Regions from separate parts of the Exiguobacterium sp. SH4S7 genome, predicted to be linked through region 3. Evidence: riboswitches for the same ligand, from Rfam matches in the RefSeq annotation. Region 3 holds a riboswitch; each other region holds the start of a gene.
What was found. Region 3 has a riboswitch for S-adenosylmethionine ahead of EVJ29_RS12110 (Na+/H+ antiporter NhaC family protein). Riboswitches for the same ligand answer to the same signal wherever they lie in the genome.
Positions count from the first base shown of each region.

Region 1: it holds a riboswitch for S-adenosylmethionine, as region 3 does, so the genes downstream of both, EVJ29_RS01690 (methionine ABC transporter ATP-binding protein) here and EVJ29_RS12110 (Na+/H+ antiporter NhaC family protein) in region 3, are expected to answer to the same signal.
Region 2: it holds a riboswitch for S-adenosylmethionine, as region 3 does, so the genes downstream of both, mtnK (S-methyl-5-thioribose kinase) here and EVJ29_RS12110 (Na+/H+ antiporter NhaC family protein) in region 3, are expected to answer to the same signal.

Region 1 covers NZ_SJUT01000001.1:340,436-346,042, reverse strand. The annotation lists gene EVJ29_RS01705 (MDR family MFS transporter) at 1-440, opposite strand, end outside; gene EVJ29_RS01700 (MetQ/NlpA family ABC transporter substrate-binding protein) at 544-1,374, opposite strand; gene EVJ29_RS01695 (methionine ABC transporter permease) at 1,404-2,066, opposite strand; gene EVJ29_RS01690 (methionine ABC transporter ATP-binding protein) at 2,056-3,084, opposite strand; SAM riboswitch class I at 3,163-3,268, opposite strand; gene EVJ29_RS01685 (thioredoxin family protein) at 3,721-3,978, opposite strand; gene EVJ29_RS01680 (PTS transporter subunit IIC) at 4,169-5,224, shown strand; gene gcvH (glycine cleavage system protein GcvH) at 5,269-5,607, opposite strand, start outside.
Region 2 covers NZ_SJUT01000003.1:272,544-278,150, forward strand. The annotation lists gene EVJ29_RS08130 (VOC family protein) at 1-345, opposite strand, end outside; gene EVJ29_RS08135 (GNAT family N-acetyltransferase) at 425-907, shown strand; gene mtnA (S-methyl-5-thioribose-1-phosphate isomerase) at 1,016-2,050, opposite strand; gene mtnK (S-methyl-5-thioribose kinase) at 2,047-3,201, opposite strand; SAM riboswitch class I at 3,283-3,385, opposite strand; SAM riboswitch class I at 3,591-3,693, shown strand; gene EVJ29_RS08150 (2,3-diketo-5-methylthiopentyl-1-phosphate enolase) at 3,765-4,919, shown strand; gene EVJ29_RS08155 (2-hydroxy-3-keto-5-methylthiopentenyl-1-phosphate phosphatase) at 4,916-5,566, shown strand; gene EVJ29_RS08160 (methylthioribulose 1-phosphate dehydratase) at 5,563-5,607, shown strand, end outside.
Region 3 covers NZ_SJUT01000006.1:168,340-173,946, forward strand. The annotation lists gene EVJ29_RS12090 (PucR family transcriptional regulator) at 1-173, opposite strand, end outside; gene EVJ29_RS12095 (divergent PAP2 family protein) at 278-703, opposite strand; gene trhO (oxygen-dependent tRNA uridine(34) hydroxylase TrhO) at 821-1,762, opposite strand; gene EVJ29_RS12105 (TVP38/TMEM64 family protein) at 1,986-2,618, shown strand; gene EVJ29_RS12110 (Na+/H+ antiporter NhaC family protein) at 2,655-3,938, opposite strand; SAM riboswitch class I at 4,010-4,105, opposite strand; gene EVJ29_RS12115 (GGDEF domain-containing protein) at 4,204-5,607, opposite strand, start outside.

The sequences.
Region 1 (5,607 bases), on a different contig from region 3:
ATCGCCGCAGCGATGTTGATCATGAAGTAGCGCACGTTATAGACGATGACACGCTGGTCGGGTTGCGTCGTGTCGCTGATCAAGGCCCGAGACGCTGGTTCAAGGAATGAACGTGAAACGCCCATCAATACCGAAAATATGTAAAACCAAACGAGCTCCGTTGCGAGTGCGAAACCTGTGAACGTCAAGGCGTTCAAACCGATACCTATCAACATCAGCTGTTTGCGCCCGTAGCGGTCAGACAGCGTCCCCCCGAAAAAGCTCATAAATAGACCGGATAATGCCGACGTCGCGAACACCGTCCCGATCACGCTCGCCGAGAAACCGAGCGTCGCGAGATAAATCGCAAAAAACGGCATGACAAAAAACGTCGACAGCCGTGCAAAAAATGTACCGAACAAGACGCCAAGCGTCAGCGGATGAATGTGTCGTATGCTCACCCGAATCCCCCCTTTTCTACATATAAATAGTTTACTTCTATTATTGAAGCAAAACCACTGCAAACAAAAAAGGCCCGGGATGTCCCGAGCCTAAAATCAATCATTATTTAACCGGTACGACCGCACCTTTGTACTCATCCAAGATCCACTGTTGTGTCTCTTCTGATGTCAATACTTCAAGGAGTGCCTTGACGCGCTCATCGTCTTCGTCGCCTTCACGCGTGACGATCAAGTTGACGTACGGTGAGTCTTCGCCTTCAAGAGCGATTGCGTCTTCGAGCGGGTTGAGGCCGGCATCAATCGCGTAGTTCGTGTTGATGAGGACGGCATCGCCTTCACCGTTGTTGAACGCTTGCGGGAGAAGTGCCGCTTCGACGTCCGTCTTGAACTCCAAGTTTTTCGGGTTGTCGACGATGTCAGCGACTGTCGCGTCTGTCGTCTTGCCGTCAGCGAGCGTGAGCAAGCCTTCTGTTTGAAGCATCGTCAAGATTCGTCCGTGGTCAGCGACCGACGAGCTCATGATGATTTCAGCGCCGTCCGGAAGCTCATCGAGTGATTTGTAGTCTTGTGAGTAGACACCGATCGGCTCGATGTGGACGCCGCCGGCTGAAGCGAATTTATAGTCTTTGTTCTCAGCCATTTGTGACTCGAGGTACGGCTCGTGTTGGAAGTAGTTCGCGTCGAGTTCGCCAGCTGCGAGCGTCTTGTTCGGGAGCACGTAGTCTTGGAACTTCTTGATTTCAAGCGTGTAGCCTTTTTCTTCATATTCGTCTTGGACGTGCTCTAAAATCTCGGCGTGTGGTACGTTCGACGCGCCGATGATGAGCGTCTTATCGTCGCCCGAGCCTGATTCCGAGTCCCCGCCGCCACATGCCGCGAGAATTGTGAGTGCTGAAGCTGCTGTCAATCCGAGTACTGTTTTCCATGATTTCATTATAAAACCCTCCATATGATTGTATTTGATTAAGCTGATCGCTTATCGATTTTTGAGACGAGTCGATCGCCGATGAACTGAACGACGAAGACGATGACTAAGATCAATACGGTCGCGACGAACGTGACGTCGCTTTGTGAACGCTGGAACCCTTCGAGGAACGCTAAGTTCCCGAGACCACCACCGCCGACGACTCCGGCCATGGCCGTGTAACCGACGATGGCGACGATCGTCACGGTGATGCCTGACACGATGGCCGGGAGTGCTTCCGGGAACAACACTTTATAGACGATCTGCCATTTCGTCGCGCCCATCGACTCGGCCGCCTCGATGACACCGCGATCGACTTCGCGGAGTGCGAGCTCGACCATCCGTGCATAAAACGGGGCCGCACCGATGATGAGCGCCGGGAGCGCCGCCGTCGAACCGAGCATCGTTCCAACGAGAAGGAGCGTGAACGGAATGAGCAAGATGATCAAAATAATGAACGGGATCGAGCGGAACACGTTGACGACCGCACTGATGATCGTGTAAATCGGACGATTCTTCATCATGAGCGGTTCGTTCGTGACATATAAGAGCATGCCGAGGGCGAGACCGATGACGAATGTCGCGGCTCCTGCGACGAGCGTCATATAGAGCGTCTCCCACGTCTGTTCGAGCATGACTTGCCAATCTACATTAGGAAACATCGCTTTCTACCTCCACTTCCACTGCCTGCGATCGGATTGAGGCGATGGCCCGCTCGACTTCAGCCGGCTCTCCGATCAATTGGATGAATAGCGTCCCGAGCGCGCCGACTTGCGACTGCGTCACGTTACCGCCGATGATGTTGAAGCCGATGTCGTGCTGTTTCAACACTTCCGATAAAATCGGCTGTTCGGCCGTCTCGTTCAAGAACTTGAGTTTGACGATTTGGCCACTCGGATAACGTGCTTTCAAATGCTCGAACGTGAGCGACATGTCGTCGACGGCACCGATCTGTTTGACGAACTCTTTCGTGATCGGCTGTTCCGGATGTTGGAACACGTCCGCGACTTGGCCGGTCTCGACGACTTTCCCTGCCTCCATGACGGCGACGCGATGACAGATTTTTTGGATGACGTGCATCTCATGGGTGATGAGGACGATCGTCAGTCCGAGTTTCTTATTGATGCTGACGAGCAGTTCGAGAATCGAATCGGTCGTCTTCGGGTCGAGTGCGCTCGTCGCTTCATCGCAGAGGAGCACGTCTGGATTTGTAGCGAGCGCGCGGGCAATCCCGACTCGCTGTTTTTGACCGCCCGATAGTTGCGACGGATAGCTGTCTTCACGTCCGGCGAGACCGACGAGATCGACGAGCTCTTGGACGCGGCGTTTACGTTCACTGGCCGGTACCCCGATCAGTTCGAGCGGGAAGCTGATGTTCTCAGCGACCGTGCGCGACCATAATAAGTTGAAGTGTTGGAATACCATCGAGACGTTTTTGCGCACCCCACGCAGTTCTTTCGGAGTGAGCTTCGTCAGCTCGCTCCCTGCGACGACGATTTCACCGCTTGACGGTGACTCGAGTCGGTTGAGCAGACGGATGAGCGTCGACTTCCCCGCCCCTGAATATCCGATTATTCCAAAAATTTCGCCGCTCTCGATTGTGAGCGACACATCATCGACCGCCTGGACTCGACCGTTCTTCGTGTCGAACCATTTGGCCACATTACGTAATTGAATCAATACCTTTCCCTCCTGACAACAAAAAAAGTACACACGTTTGAGCAAACGTGCGTACTTTATCGGTACGGACAACGATTGCTCTCATCTTCCAAGGTTCTCACCTTGCTGGAATTAGCACCATTTCGGATTGCTCCGCGGTTGCTGGGCGTCATAGGGCCAGTCCCTCAGCCTCTCTTGATAAGAGTGTTGTTTATTCGATTAGCTTTATAATAGCGACACATTATTTTCATGTCAAACTATTTTGTGCGAAAAATCAAAAAAAGGTGCCATCCGAGGATGACACAGAACGTAGCACCTTGAGTCACGGAAGGACAACCCATAGATGAAACTCTTTTGCCCGATCAGAGTGTTCATCCTTATATGGGGGATTCAAGCCATCCATCACTCGGCCTTAGAACGTACCATGCGGTTACGCGGTAGGTGTCCCTGCGCTTGATTTTTTTGGGGGACAATCGAAGGGAAGGTCCACCTAAAAGTCGCGTAAAGTGATGCACCGGCTGTTCTAAAACGTCTTGATGGCTGGAGAATCTCGTCCTATATTGTGTTCAAGTAAGATGTTGTAATGAATATACCATTCGTGAACTTTCTGTGTCAACTGATTATTTAAAATTTTCTGATTATTCTAATCATCCTATCTCATTTAACGAAAGATAGGACGTGCTGCACGTTTTGAAACGCATATAATCGGTCTTCGACTTGGCCGTCTTTAAGCTTTAACAGCGCCGGTACGCTCATGACTTGATACGCTTCTAACTCTTGCGGGATAAAGTTGGCGTCCTGCTTGTCAATCGCGAGTGTCGGGTCGACCGCTTCGACGACGGCGAGCATCCGCTCGGCCACAGCGCATGTTCCACACATCGGGGCGTATATATATAACAATCCGTCTGTAATCATTGTTCTCACCTCTTTTATAAGTATATGAATGTGAGCCGATCTGTTCAAAAGTTGTGCTCACCCCACGAATTTTCTGAATCGTTCAACATTTCCTGTTGACGCTTCACGAAAAGAGGCATAGTATGGTCATTAACTTTAACGCTTTCGTACATAACAGCGTATACGTAGAAAAGGACAGGTGAATCGACTCATGACGGAACAAACGAAACTGACAGGCAAACAATTTTTGATGAACGTATTGAACGGACTCAGTCTCGCTATTTTAATCGCCCTCATCCCGAGCGCATTGCTCGGTGAATTAACGAAAGCCATCTTACCGTATTTTCCGTCTTTACAGTTCATCTTAGATGCGACGACGATCGCGATGCGCCTCTTACCCGTCATCATCGGTGTAGCCGTCGCCATGCAGTTCAGACGTTCTGCGCTCGAGGCCGGCACGATCGGCATTGCGACCCAGGTCGGGAGCGGCGCCATCCGCATCGAGGAAGGTGCGTTCCTCATGGCCGGAATCGGTGACGTCATCACGGCCGGCGTGACGGCCGCACTTGCGACATATATGGTCATGCAGCTGTCGCCACGCTTAAAGACGTACACCGTCCTCGTTTTACCGATGACGGTCATCGTCGTCGCCGGAGGGATTGGTACATTCCTCCTCACTTATATCTCACAGATCACGACGTACATCGGCACCATCATCATGACGATGACTGAACTCCAGCCGATTATGATGGGTATGTTGATCGCGATGGCTTTCTCGCTCATCATCGTCTCTCCGATCTCGACGGTCGGGATTGCGACGGCGATCAGCCTGTCCGGTGTTGCCGCCGGGGCCGCCAACCTCGGTGTCGTCGCGGCCGGCTTCGGTCTCGCCATCGCCGGATGGCAGATGAATGCCACCGGGACATCAATCGCTCACTTCCTCGGCTCACCGAAAATTCAAATGGCGAACTTCGTCCGCCGTCCGATCATGATGCTGCCGGTGCTCGCGAACGCGGCCATTCTCGGTGCGCTCGCCGGTATCCTCCGTATCGAGGGGACACCGATCAGCGCCGGCTTCGGCGTCTCCGGGCTCATCGGACCAGTCAACGCCCTGCACTTGATGCCAGGCGGATTCGCGCTCTGGAACGTCATGCTCGTCATCGTCTTGTTCGGCCTCATTCCGGTGACGCTCGGGATTGTCTTCTACCGACTGTTCAACCGGACATCACTCATCCAGCCTGAACATTACCGCCTCGACTTCGACTAAATCAAAAAATCCCGGCTTCTCATAAAGAGAAACCGGGATTTTTGTTAGCCTTGAATCATCGCTTCATATTCTTCGGCTGACATGAGTTTGTCGACGTCCGTTGAATCGTTCAACTCGACTTCGATCATCCATGCGCCTTCGAACGGTGCTTCGTTGACGAGTTCCGGCGAATCCGCGAGTGATTCATTCACCGCCGTGATCTTCCCAGAGATCGGTGCGTACAGTTCAGACACCGTCTTGACCGATTCGACCGAACCGAACGGCTCGTCGAGCAAAATCGTGCCGCCGACTTCAGGAAGTTCCACAAACACGATGTCCCCTAGTTCGCTTTGTGCGAAATCCGTGATCCCGATGCGGGCAACGCTTCCGTTCACTTCAACCCA
Region 2 (5,607 bases), on a different contig from region 3:
ATCGACGACGATGGCGTAACGTTGTCCCCAAAACGCGTCCCACGGCTCACGATGAATCACGTATCCTTGTTTGAAGATAGCTTCAAACAGTGTATCGAGCGCTTCACGGCTGTCGCACAGGAAAGCGAGCTCGACCCGATGCCCCGATGCCGGTTTCCATTCCCCATACACCGACTCCGCCACCTCGACTGTGTCAAAGGCGAGCCGGACGCCGCCTTCGTCAACTTCAACGTGCGCTTCCCCGTTCATTGATACTGGAATCGACAGTCCGAGCAGCCGATAGAAGTCGAGCGCTCGCTTCATATCCTCGACGACGATGCCGACCATATCTAGTTTGATTCCCATGTGGTCACCTCACTTCTTGAATTGATGGTACTATCGAAAGTGTAGCACCTATCTATCCTTTTGAAACGAGGAAATCACTATGACGTATAAGTTCGCTTTGATGACACAAGCGCAGGCCGAAACAATCGCCTTCAGTTGGCATTACGATGGAGAGTATGCTTTTTACGATATGGAGGCTGACGAAGACGACTTGGCCGAGTTTTTAGACACCGAACAACGAGGGCAATCGGTATTCGCCATCACGAACGATGGCGAACTGGTCGGTTTCGTTAGCGTGCATCAAACAGACGCCGATACGATTGACCTCGGTTTAGGCATGAAGCCAGGTCTGACCGGAAACGGGACCGGACGAGCGTTCGTCACCTCGATTCTTGATTTCATCGAATCTACGTTCGACCCAAATCGTATCACCTTGTCGGTTGCCACGTTCAACGCGCGGGCGATTCGCGTGTATGAAGCTTGCGGGTTTCGACAAGTGGCTTCGTTTCAACAAGACACGAACGGGAGTACGTTCGACTTCATCGCATTAGAACGCAAAAAGCGCCCTCAGGATAGATTCTGAGGGCTTTTCTGCTGCCCGGTGCCTTTGTCGACTAAGTAAATCTGGCCATTCCCGTCTCATACCAAGACGGTCACACTTCATCGTTCGGGCAAGCACGGAGCTGCTGTTTCACACGTGAACCGTTCCCCCTACATGGTGTGTGATCGCTGCTTCATTCGGCTCGAACACGCCCGCTTCGGTGATGAGTCCGGTGATCAGTTCAGGCGGTGTGACGTCAAACGCCGGGTTAAAGACGGTGATCCCGACCGGCGCCGTAGGTTGTCCGCCGATATGGGTCACTTCTAGCGCGCTCCGCTCCTCGATTTGAATCACATCGTCCGCCGTCAAATCGAACGTCGAATGCGGGGCCGCGACGTAAAACGGGATCCCGTAATGTTTAGCCAGGACGGCGAGCTGAAGCGTGCCAATCTTATTGGCGACGTGACCCGTCCGTGTGATGCGGTCAGCGCCGACGATGATGGCGTCGACCCCTTTCGCCTGAATCGTCCAAGCGGCCATATTGTCGGTGATGAGCGTGACGTCGATGTCGGCCTGGTCGAGTTCCCAGACGGTCAGGCGTGCCCCTTGGAGGAGCGGCCGCGTCTCACAAGCGAAGACGTTAAACGCGATACCTCGCTCTTTCCCGACGTAAAACGGAGCGAGCGCAGTCCCGTAACGCGACGTCGCGATCGCCCCGGCGTTACAGATCGTTAAGACGTTCCCCCCTGCTGGCAGCACCGTGAGCGCATGCTCCCCGATGGCCCGATACGTGTCGACGTCTCGCTCGAACAGCGCGATGGCCCGATGTTTGATGTCAGTCGCGATCCTTTCAAAGTCGTCTCCGACGTTGAATCCGAGAAGCGACTCGATCACGTTTTGCAGATTGACCGCCGTCGGACGGGTCGCGATCAACCGACGGCCGACGAGGTCGAGCCGGCGTGTGAAGTCCGGGTCATCTTGAAGCCGGACCGCTTCTTTCGCGAGCACGAATGCGCCGAAATAGGCGATGGCCGGCGCGCCTCGGACTTGTAACGTCTCGATGGCGTGCTCCGCCTGTTCGAGCGTCGCGATCGTCACGTACCGCTCCTCATGGGGCAGTAACGTTTGGTCTAAAATGACGAGCTCGTCCCGGTTCGGGTCGAAGCGAATGTTTTGGACTGTCATACGCGTACCCCCGCTAACAGCGTCACTAAATCATCGATCGAACGGATATCGTGGCGCTGTTTAATGAGCGTCGTGCCGAGCGTGAGCGCTTCCCGTTTCCGCTCGAGCCGGACCGTTTCCGGTAACGTCTCGAGGTCATTGACTCCTGCGAGGCCGATGGCGCGGCGAATCAGTTCGCATCCGGCATAGCCGATCGTGTCGCTAAAGATGGTTTGAAGTAGCTCATCGACGAATCCGTCCGTGTTGAACGGTTCGACCGCCGTCTCAAACTTCGTCCGGAACGTCTTCTCAAACGTCTCCCATACCGTCAATACGTCCGTGAACCGTTCGAACCGTTTGAGTGGGTCATGGAACGTCGATAGCGTCAAATGGGCGACGATTTGCCCGATGTCAAAGCCGAACGGTCCATAAAAAGCGAACTCCGGATCGATGACTTTCGTCTCTTGTTGCGTCGCGAAGATGCTGCCTGTATGTAAGTCCCCGTGCAAGAGCGCGTCGTGTTTCGTGACGAAACCGACTTTCAGTTTCGTGACCTCCACTTTCAATTTCTGGTCACGCCAAAGCGCTTCGACGTCCTGACGGAGCGCGGTTTCGATGTTGTTCGATTCGGCATCTTTGTACGGATCGGTGAAGATCAGTTTTTCAGTGATATCGCATAGTTCCGGGTTGTAATAATCCCGTTCTTTCCGCTTCTTCTCAATCGGGCCGGCCGCATAGTCGGACGTCTCAAACAACGTCTGTCCTAAAAACTCACCGATGTGACGGGCAAGTTCAGGATACGTTTTCCCTTCCAAATAGCCCGTCCGGACGATATCAAAGTCGGACAAGTCTTCTAAAATCGTGTAGGCGAGCGTCCGGTCACTGCCGAGAACGACCGGGACGAAACGCGGGACGACGCTGGCGAATTCGCGCAACGCGAGCTGCTCGATCCACGCCCGTTCAAGTGTGAGCGGCCAACTCTCGCCGACGACTTTCGCATACGGTAGCGCCTGCTTGACGATGAGGCTCGTTTCGCCTTGACGGATGCGGAAGACGAGGTTCAAGTTGCCGTCCCCGATCTCCTCGCAATGCGCGATGCCCCCATCTTCGAGTAACCCTAACGTTCTGACGTGCTCGACGACTGTCTGTTCTGTAAATGGTTGATAAGCCATGTCTGTTTCCCCTTTCGGTATATTCCCCACAAAAAAAGCCCCTTTCTCCGCGAGAAAGAGGCACAGCCGTAACGGTTGTTCCTCTCATCTGTCAGACGTATGTCTGGTGGATGTAGCACCGTGCCTACTGGTCGGTTGCTGCGGCGTCATCGGGCCAATTCCCTCTGCCAACTCGCGATAAGAGTGTCGTATTCGATTGTGTGAACTTGTTGTGATGAATAATACGGACTCGACCCCACCTTTGTCAACGGCAATTTGCTGGAGCAACGGTCACTTTTTTTATGCATATATGGTAACAACGAACTCAAACTTTTTTTCTCAAAAAAAGGAATTGACGAACCGGATATTGTGTGACAAAATTCAATTAAATTTCACAACTTCAAAATACATTCTTATCAAGAGCAGACGGAGGGGACAAGCCCGATGATGTCGCAGCAACCGACCCGATTGGGCACGGTGCTAATTCTTGCAGCGTAAGCTGAGAGATAAGAGTTCATTTTTTTATGATGACCTCTTGCCTCGGCATGGGGTCATTTTTTGTTTGACCGGAAGGAGGAACGAACATGAGTATTACTGCCACATATGAAATCAGCCGGACGGACCGCGTCGCGACTGTCGCCGAGAAAATCGCCCTCGAACTGACCGTCGGCACGTGGACGGAACTGCCTCACCTAGAGCAAGAACAATTAAAGGCGTATCGGGGCGAGATCGTCTCAACGACGCATACGGAAACGACGAGCCGCTTCACAATCCGTTATCCGCTCCATAACGTCACGCCCGACTTCTCATCCATCTTGACGACGACGTTCGGGAAATTATCGCTCGATGACTCGGTACGCTTGATCGACTTAACGTTACCCGAAACGCTTGCATCTGAATTCCCCGGAGCAAAGTTCGGTGTTCAAGGCGTTCGTGAGTTGCTCGACGTCCATGATCGCCCGCTCGTCATGAGCATCTTTAAAGGGATCATCGGCCGTGATTTACGCTTCTTAGAACAGCAACTTCGAGACCAGCTCGCCGGCGGCATCGACATCGTCAAAGATGATGAAATCCTATACGACAACCCGCTCACTCCGTCGCTTGAACGAGCTAAAATCGGAGCGGCCGTCATCCAAGAACAGTTCGAAACGACCGGGAAACGTTCGCTCTATGCCATCACGCTCAGCGGTCCGGTGTTCGGGCTGCGTGACCAAGCGCTCCGCTTGATCGAGGCGGGCGCGACGGCACTGTTGTTCAACGTCTATACATACGGGCTCGACACACTCCGCGAACTCGCGAGCGATCCAACAATTAACGTCCCGATTTTGGCGCACCCGGCGTTCGCCGGCGCCTTGACCGGCTCGATCAGCCACTCGCTCTTGCTCGGAAAATTGATCCGCCTCGCGGGGGCCGACTTGACGCTGTTCCCGTCCCCATACGGTTCACTTGCGACACCATCCGATGAGGCGTTCGCGATTCGGGATAGCAGTGCTCGGCCGCACTGGGCGAAGCCGATTCTACCGGTCCCGTCGGCCGGCATCCATCCGGGGCTCGTCCCGGACATCATCCGTGATTTCGGCACAGACGTCGTCATCAACGCCGGCGGCGGCATCCACGGTCACCCAGACGGCGCGGCCGCCGGGGCCCGGGCGTTCCGACAAGCGATTGAGCAAGTATTGGGCGTGGCGAGCCAGACGAACGAGCTCGAGGCCGCGTTAAAGGCGTGGTCAAAACAATGACGATTCACATCTTGTGTGACTTCGATGGGACGATCACGGCCGAGGACAACATCATCGCTTTGATGCGGGCGTTCGCACCGCCCGAATGGCACGCGCTCAAAGACGATGTGCTCGCTCAAGACATCTCGATCCGCTCCGGGGTCGGGCAGATGTTCCAGCTGTTGCCGAGCGCTGACGCTTCGGCGTACCGTGACTACTTGCTGGACCGCATCACCTTGCGCCCAGGTTTCCCAGCATTTTTGGAAGAGATCCGAGAACATGGCTGGAAGTTCGACGTCGTCAGCGGCGGCATGGACTTTTTCGTGCACCCGATCTTGCAAGACCACGTCGCGCCGGACCACATCTACTGTAACGTCGCCGACTTCTCAGGCGAGACGGTACGCGTCGACTGGCCCTACGCCTGTGACGCGCATTGCACGAATGATTGTGGTTGCTGCAAACCGACAATCGCCCGGACGATCGTCGATCCCGTTGATCGCTTGATCGTCATCGGTGACTCGGTGACCGACTTCGAGATCGCCAAACGGGCCGATTTCGTCTACGCCCGTGGGCAACTCATCACGCTCTGTGAAGCAGAAGGCATCGCCTACGCCCCGTTCGAGACGTTCGACGACATCACCCATCACATGAAGGAGGTGCACGTATGAGCGTGACCGCACGTTGGCTTGAACTCGCCGACATTAAAGAC
Region 3 (5,607 bases):
ACGCGACGGCCGATGATGGTCGCGATCCTAGCCGGGTCGGTCGAGTCGGGATGCGTGCTATAGGCGAGTAGCTGATGGTGGCGATTTTCGATCGTGATCGGTGCGCGGATCGCTTGCCCGATCGCTTCGGCAAGCGTGTCGAGTGATTCATATGATTTCTGTAAAAAAGGCATGTCGATTCCTCCTCTCTATCACTATACCGTCTCTGTTGTGAAAGTTCACAAAAAGATGGACAGTTTTTGAGAGGGGACCGACATGCCTGGACATGTGTATCGTTTTACATTGGGAAAAATAGTCCGACGACGAGGCCAAGCAATGCGCCGACGATGACTTGGTACGGTGTATGGCCGACGAGTTCGTTCAAGATCGGCGTGTCGTGCTTGATCCCTTTAAAATAGTCGTTCAATAGACGGGCTTGGAAACCAACGGCTTGACGGACGCCGGTCGCGTCGTACATGACGATCGTCGCGAACGTGAGCGCGAGGGCGAACATGCTTGAGTCGAGGCCTTCAGCCCGGCCGATCGCGGTCGCGAGCGCGACGACGGTCGAGGTGTGGGAGCTTGGCATTCCGCCTGAGGCGAACATGATTTCAAGTTCAAAGTCACGTGTTCGAATGAGTTCGGTCACAAGTTTGGCCGCCTGGGCGATAAACCAGGCCAGTATTGCGGCGAGTAACGGTTCGTTAAAGAGCAATTCAGTCACTTCCTGTCTGACAATAGTATCTACACTATACCCGATTCCATGCCGCGCTAGACGTAAAGTTTCTGTCAAAAATAGCGTCGCGGGCATTTGCCCGCGACGCTATTCGGTCGATTTTTGTTACCCGACGACGCCTTCAGTCTCTTGAAGTTTTTCCGCGATGTTCTCGATGATAAAGCGGTTGCGTGGATGCTCCTGACACTCTTTCGAGCATGAACGCATCTGTTTCGGCTCACACTCTTCACAACAGAAGTGTTGGGCGTTACATACCGGGTTGGCACAATTAACGTAACGGACCGTCTTCGTTCCGCAGTGCATACATGCTGAAACGACTGACGGATTGACCGTGTTGACCGGGACGTTGATGCGCTCGTCAAAGACGTAAAGCTCGCCGTCCCAGTTTTCACCTTGCGTCGCTTCGTCCTTGCCGTACATGGCGACGCCGCCTTTTAAATGGAAGATGTTGTCGTGACCTTGGTCACGCATATATGCGGTAAATTTCTCGCAACGGACGCCTCCGGTACAGTACGTGAGAAGTGTTTTCCCTTCGTAGAGGTCTTTGTTCTCCTCGAGCCAGTCTGGCATGTAACGAGAAGCCTCTACGTCGATTTTGATCGCATTTTTGAAGTGACCAAGATCGTACTCGTAGTTGTTACGAACGTCGAGGATGACGACATCATCGCGATTCATCATCTCTTTCCATTCTTCCGGTTCGAGATACGCACCGTGTTGTTTAGGCACGTCGAACTCGCCATCAAAGCGCCACGTCACGAGCTCTTGTTTGTGACGGACAAAGATTTTCTTGAAAGCATGCTCTTCGACTTCATCGATTTTGAACTCGATGTCGCTGAAGTATGGATCGGCTTTCAAGTCGTTCATGTACTGTTCGGTTTGTTCCCAAGTGCCCGAGCACGTCCCGTTGATTCCTTCGGAAGAAATCAAGATACGTCCTTTGATCCCGAGGTCCTTACAATACTTGAGGTGTTGTTGTGTCAGTGTTTCTGGGTCCTCGATGTTGACGTACTTATAGTACAGTAAGACCCGCATTGGTTTTGTTTCCATGTTATTGCTCCCCTGTGTTCAGTTTTTTGCAGGAAAACGAACGTTGGGTTGTGTCGTTCGACGAATGAACTTGCCTGCAACCACAAGTCCATTATTATATGATAGATATCACAGTGAAATTTCGCAAATACTTTTTATTTTTTTTTGAGGAGGGCAGGGGGATGCGTCCTCTTGAACGAATTCGGGTAAAAGGTAGTAACGAAAGCCGAAGGTGGAAACTGAAATGCTCACATCACTCCAACAATATATATTGAACATCATCGAATGGCTCCAAGGACTGCCGGGAGGTCCTTGGGCTGGACTCGGGGCCCCGTTCCTGGAAGCGATTTTCCCGTTCCTCCCGCTCGTCTTGATCATCTCGGCGAACGCGGCCACGTATGGCTTCTGGCTCGGTGTGCTCTTATCGTGGATCGGCAGTTTGGCAGGGACGCTCCTCGTGTTCGCCGCCGTCCGATACGTGTTCCGCAAACCGATGACGCGTTGGCTCGAAAAACATAAACAGGGTGTCTATTGGCTCGATCGCATCAACCATATGAGTCCAATCTCGCTCGGATTCTTATATTCGTTGCCGTTCATCCCGGTCAGTTTGATCACGTACTTACTCGCCTTGATTCAAATGCCGCTCCGGACGTTCGTATTGGCGGCCGGATTCGGGAAACTGCTCGTCGTCGTCATCTTCTCGGTCATCGGTGATCAGTGGCAAGAGTTCATCCAAAGCCCGTTCCGCTTGTCGATGCTCGGCTTGCTCTTGCTCGTATTGTGGGCGATCAGCCGGGGTCTCGAAGAACTTCTCAAACGGCGCGCTTTCAAAAAACGGAACGAAGAGCTCAAACGTAAACGTGAAGCGAGAACATAAAAATCCTCGAAGGCGACCGCCTTCGAGGATTTTTGCTTAGTTGGTTTTTTTGAAACGTGGGAAGTTGAAGACGATCGCCAAGCCTCCGCAAATGAACAGGAGGAACGGATAGAACATATACGGGACGAGGGCGGGGGACGCCGTGTTCGTCAACTCGGCGGCGATGAGGAGCTGCGCCCCGTAAGGCAGAAGTCCTTGTACCCCGCACGAGAAGATGTCGAGTACGCTCGCTGACTTTTTCCGTTCGATGTCATACGTATCGGCGATATTCGCGGCAAGCGGGCCTGCTACGAGAATCGAGATCGTATTGTTCGCCGTCGCGACGTTCGTCGCACTGACGAGCCCGGCGATGCTCCATTCCGCACCAGCCCGGCGTTGAATCCGTGACGTGAGTGCGTCTCGTAAATAGGTGAGTCCACCGTTATGCGAGATGAGTCCGACGAGTCCGCCCATGAATAACGTCAAGAGCGAGATCTCGGCCATGCCCATCATGCCGTCGGCCATCGCCGTGACGTAAGACGTGACGGCCAAGCTTCCGTCAATCAGCCCGATGATGCCAGCGAGCGCGATGCCGCCGAGCAAAACGAGGATGACGTTCAGTCCGGTCAAGGCGAGGACGATGACGGCGAGATACGGAATCAACTTGTACCATTCGAACGCGGCCACTTCAATCGTCGACTCTCCGCTTGAGAGAACGGCTAACAGGACGGTCGTGATGATTGCGGCCGGGAGCACGATCCAAAAGTTGGTCCGGAACTTGTCGCGCATGTTCGTCCGTTGTGTCCGGACGGCGGCGATCGTCGTATCCGAGATGAACGACAAATTGTCTCCGAACATGGCCCCGCCGACAACGGCCGCGGCCGCGATCGCGATATTGACCCCGCTCTCTTGATGGATGCCGAGCGCGATCGGGGCGAGCGCGGCAATCGTACCGGTCGATGTGCCCATCGCCATCGAGATGAAAGCGGCGATGACGAACAGTCCGCTCAGTAAGAGTGACGGTGGCAGGAACGTCAAGGCCGCATTGACCGTCGCGTCAATCGCACCGATTGCACCGGCGACGCTCGAGAACGCACCGGCGAGCAGGAAGATGAATATCATGATCAAGATGCCTGGATTACCGGCACCTTGGGCGATGCGCTCAACGGTCTGAGTGACGCTTCCTTTCGTCATCATCGCAGCGACAATTAAAGCGATCAACGCCGCGATCAGCACCGGGAACTTGTAAAAGTCGCCATAATAAATACCCGCCCCGATGAAGAAGACGAGGAAGACGAGCAAGGGCAAGAGTGCCCATTTGTTAGCTGTTGGTTGTTCCAATCGATTCACCTCATTTCATAGAGTAGAAAAAAAGAGCCTTCCGAAAAAGGCTCTCTCTGTAAGAGACACCCTTTTCATCTTTCGAGCAGAACGCTCGCTGGATTTGGCACAGGTTACCCGCTGCCGAGACATCTAAGGGCCAGTCCCTCCGTCTCTCTTGATAAAAAGTCGTCATGATGTAGTTGTTAGACACGTTTCCTAACGTACCTGTTTCAAATCGGGTTGTCAACAGAAATCCCCCTGCGCCAGTGGACGCGGGGGGAAGTCATGTCGTCAAAAAGTTGTAATGGGCGACGCGGTTACGACCGGCGTACTTGCCGCCGACGTAAAGGGCCCGGTCAGCGTTACGAATCGTATCATCAAGCCGTTTGTCGCCGAACGCTTGAATCGTATCGACACCGATCGAGGCGGTCACGGGAATATCGACCCCATCGACACGGAACGGCTTATCTTCAATCTTCTGCCGAATCCGTTCGGCGATATCGACGGCTTGGTCGACGTCGCAATGATTGAGCAGCAAGATGAACTCCTCGCCCCCGTAACGGGCCGCAAAGTCATCGGTCCGGAGCATTTGCCGGATTCGCCGCCCGAACTCTTGGAGCACGCTGTCTCCGACTTGGTGACCGTGCGTGTCATTGATTTTTTTAAAGAAGTCGATGTCGAGCATCGCGACCGAGATCGGGTACATCGAGCCGTCCGAGATTTGTTGAATCCCATACTCGTAGAACGCGCGCGCATTGGCGAGCAGCGTCAAGCTATCGGTGCGGCTTTCCGTGTATAGGCGGTCGCGTTCGTGGCATCGGCTGATCGTTCGGTTGAACGATTTCAACAGTTTTACCATCTCGTTTTGAATGATGGGCGGATAGCCATAGACGTGTTCACCGATCATGACGATACGTGTGCGAATCCCGTCAATCTCTTCTGACTGGACCGAGATGAAGCTGTGGTAATCGTCATGAAACGCATCTGACAACGCTGCGTCCCATTCGAAGCGCATCTCATAATCGACAGACTTGGCGTGTGGATGGCGCGCTTCCATCAAGTCGAAGACGAGCGGACGGTCGATCGGCTGTCGCGTCAACAAATCGAAATAGAGCGTTCGGTCGAACAGGACGAACTCGACAAACCCTTTATCATATTGGTTGAGGCGCTCACATTGACTCAAGAACACTTCAATCGCCTGGGCCTCGCTTTGAGACAGGGAGACGGCCTCTTTCGCTTCATCGTACTGTTCGATCAATGACTTGAACGCGTCTTGGCGCCCTTTTTGAATCATCAACCGCTTAATAAAGAACGTGAGGGCGGCCGCGATGCTGCTGACGACGAGCAAGTTCGTCTCACGGAAGAACGACGCGGCGAAGATGAAGACCAAACTGACGATGTATGTGTAAAACGCGATGCTCAAAAAATCACGGACCGGGATATCGACGCGGAACCACCAGCCGACCTGATACTTCTGGACGACCGTGTTCAAAATGATGGCAATGATCAGACCGACGAGCGGAACGAACGAATCCTGCGAATAGAAGCCAAGACCAGTTTCACCTCCGAGGGCCAAGTAAACACTTGCCGGGATGGCGATTTCTAAAAATGACGTGATCGCGTTCCAAGGATAAGTGAACCGAAAGCGGCGGAGCGCGACGCGCGGTTTTAGGTTGGCGAACTGAAA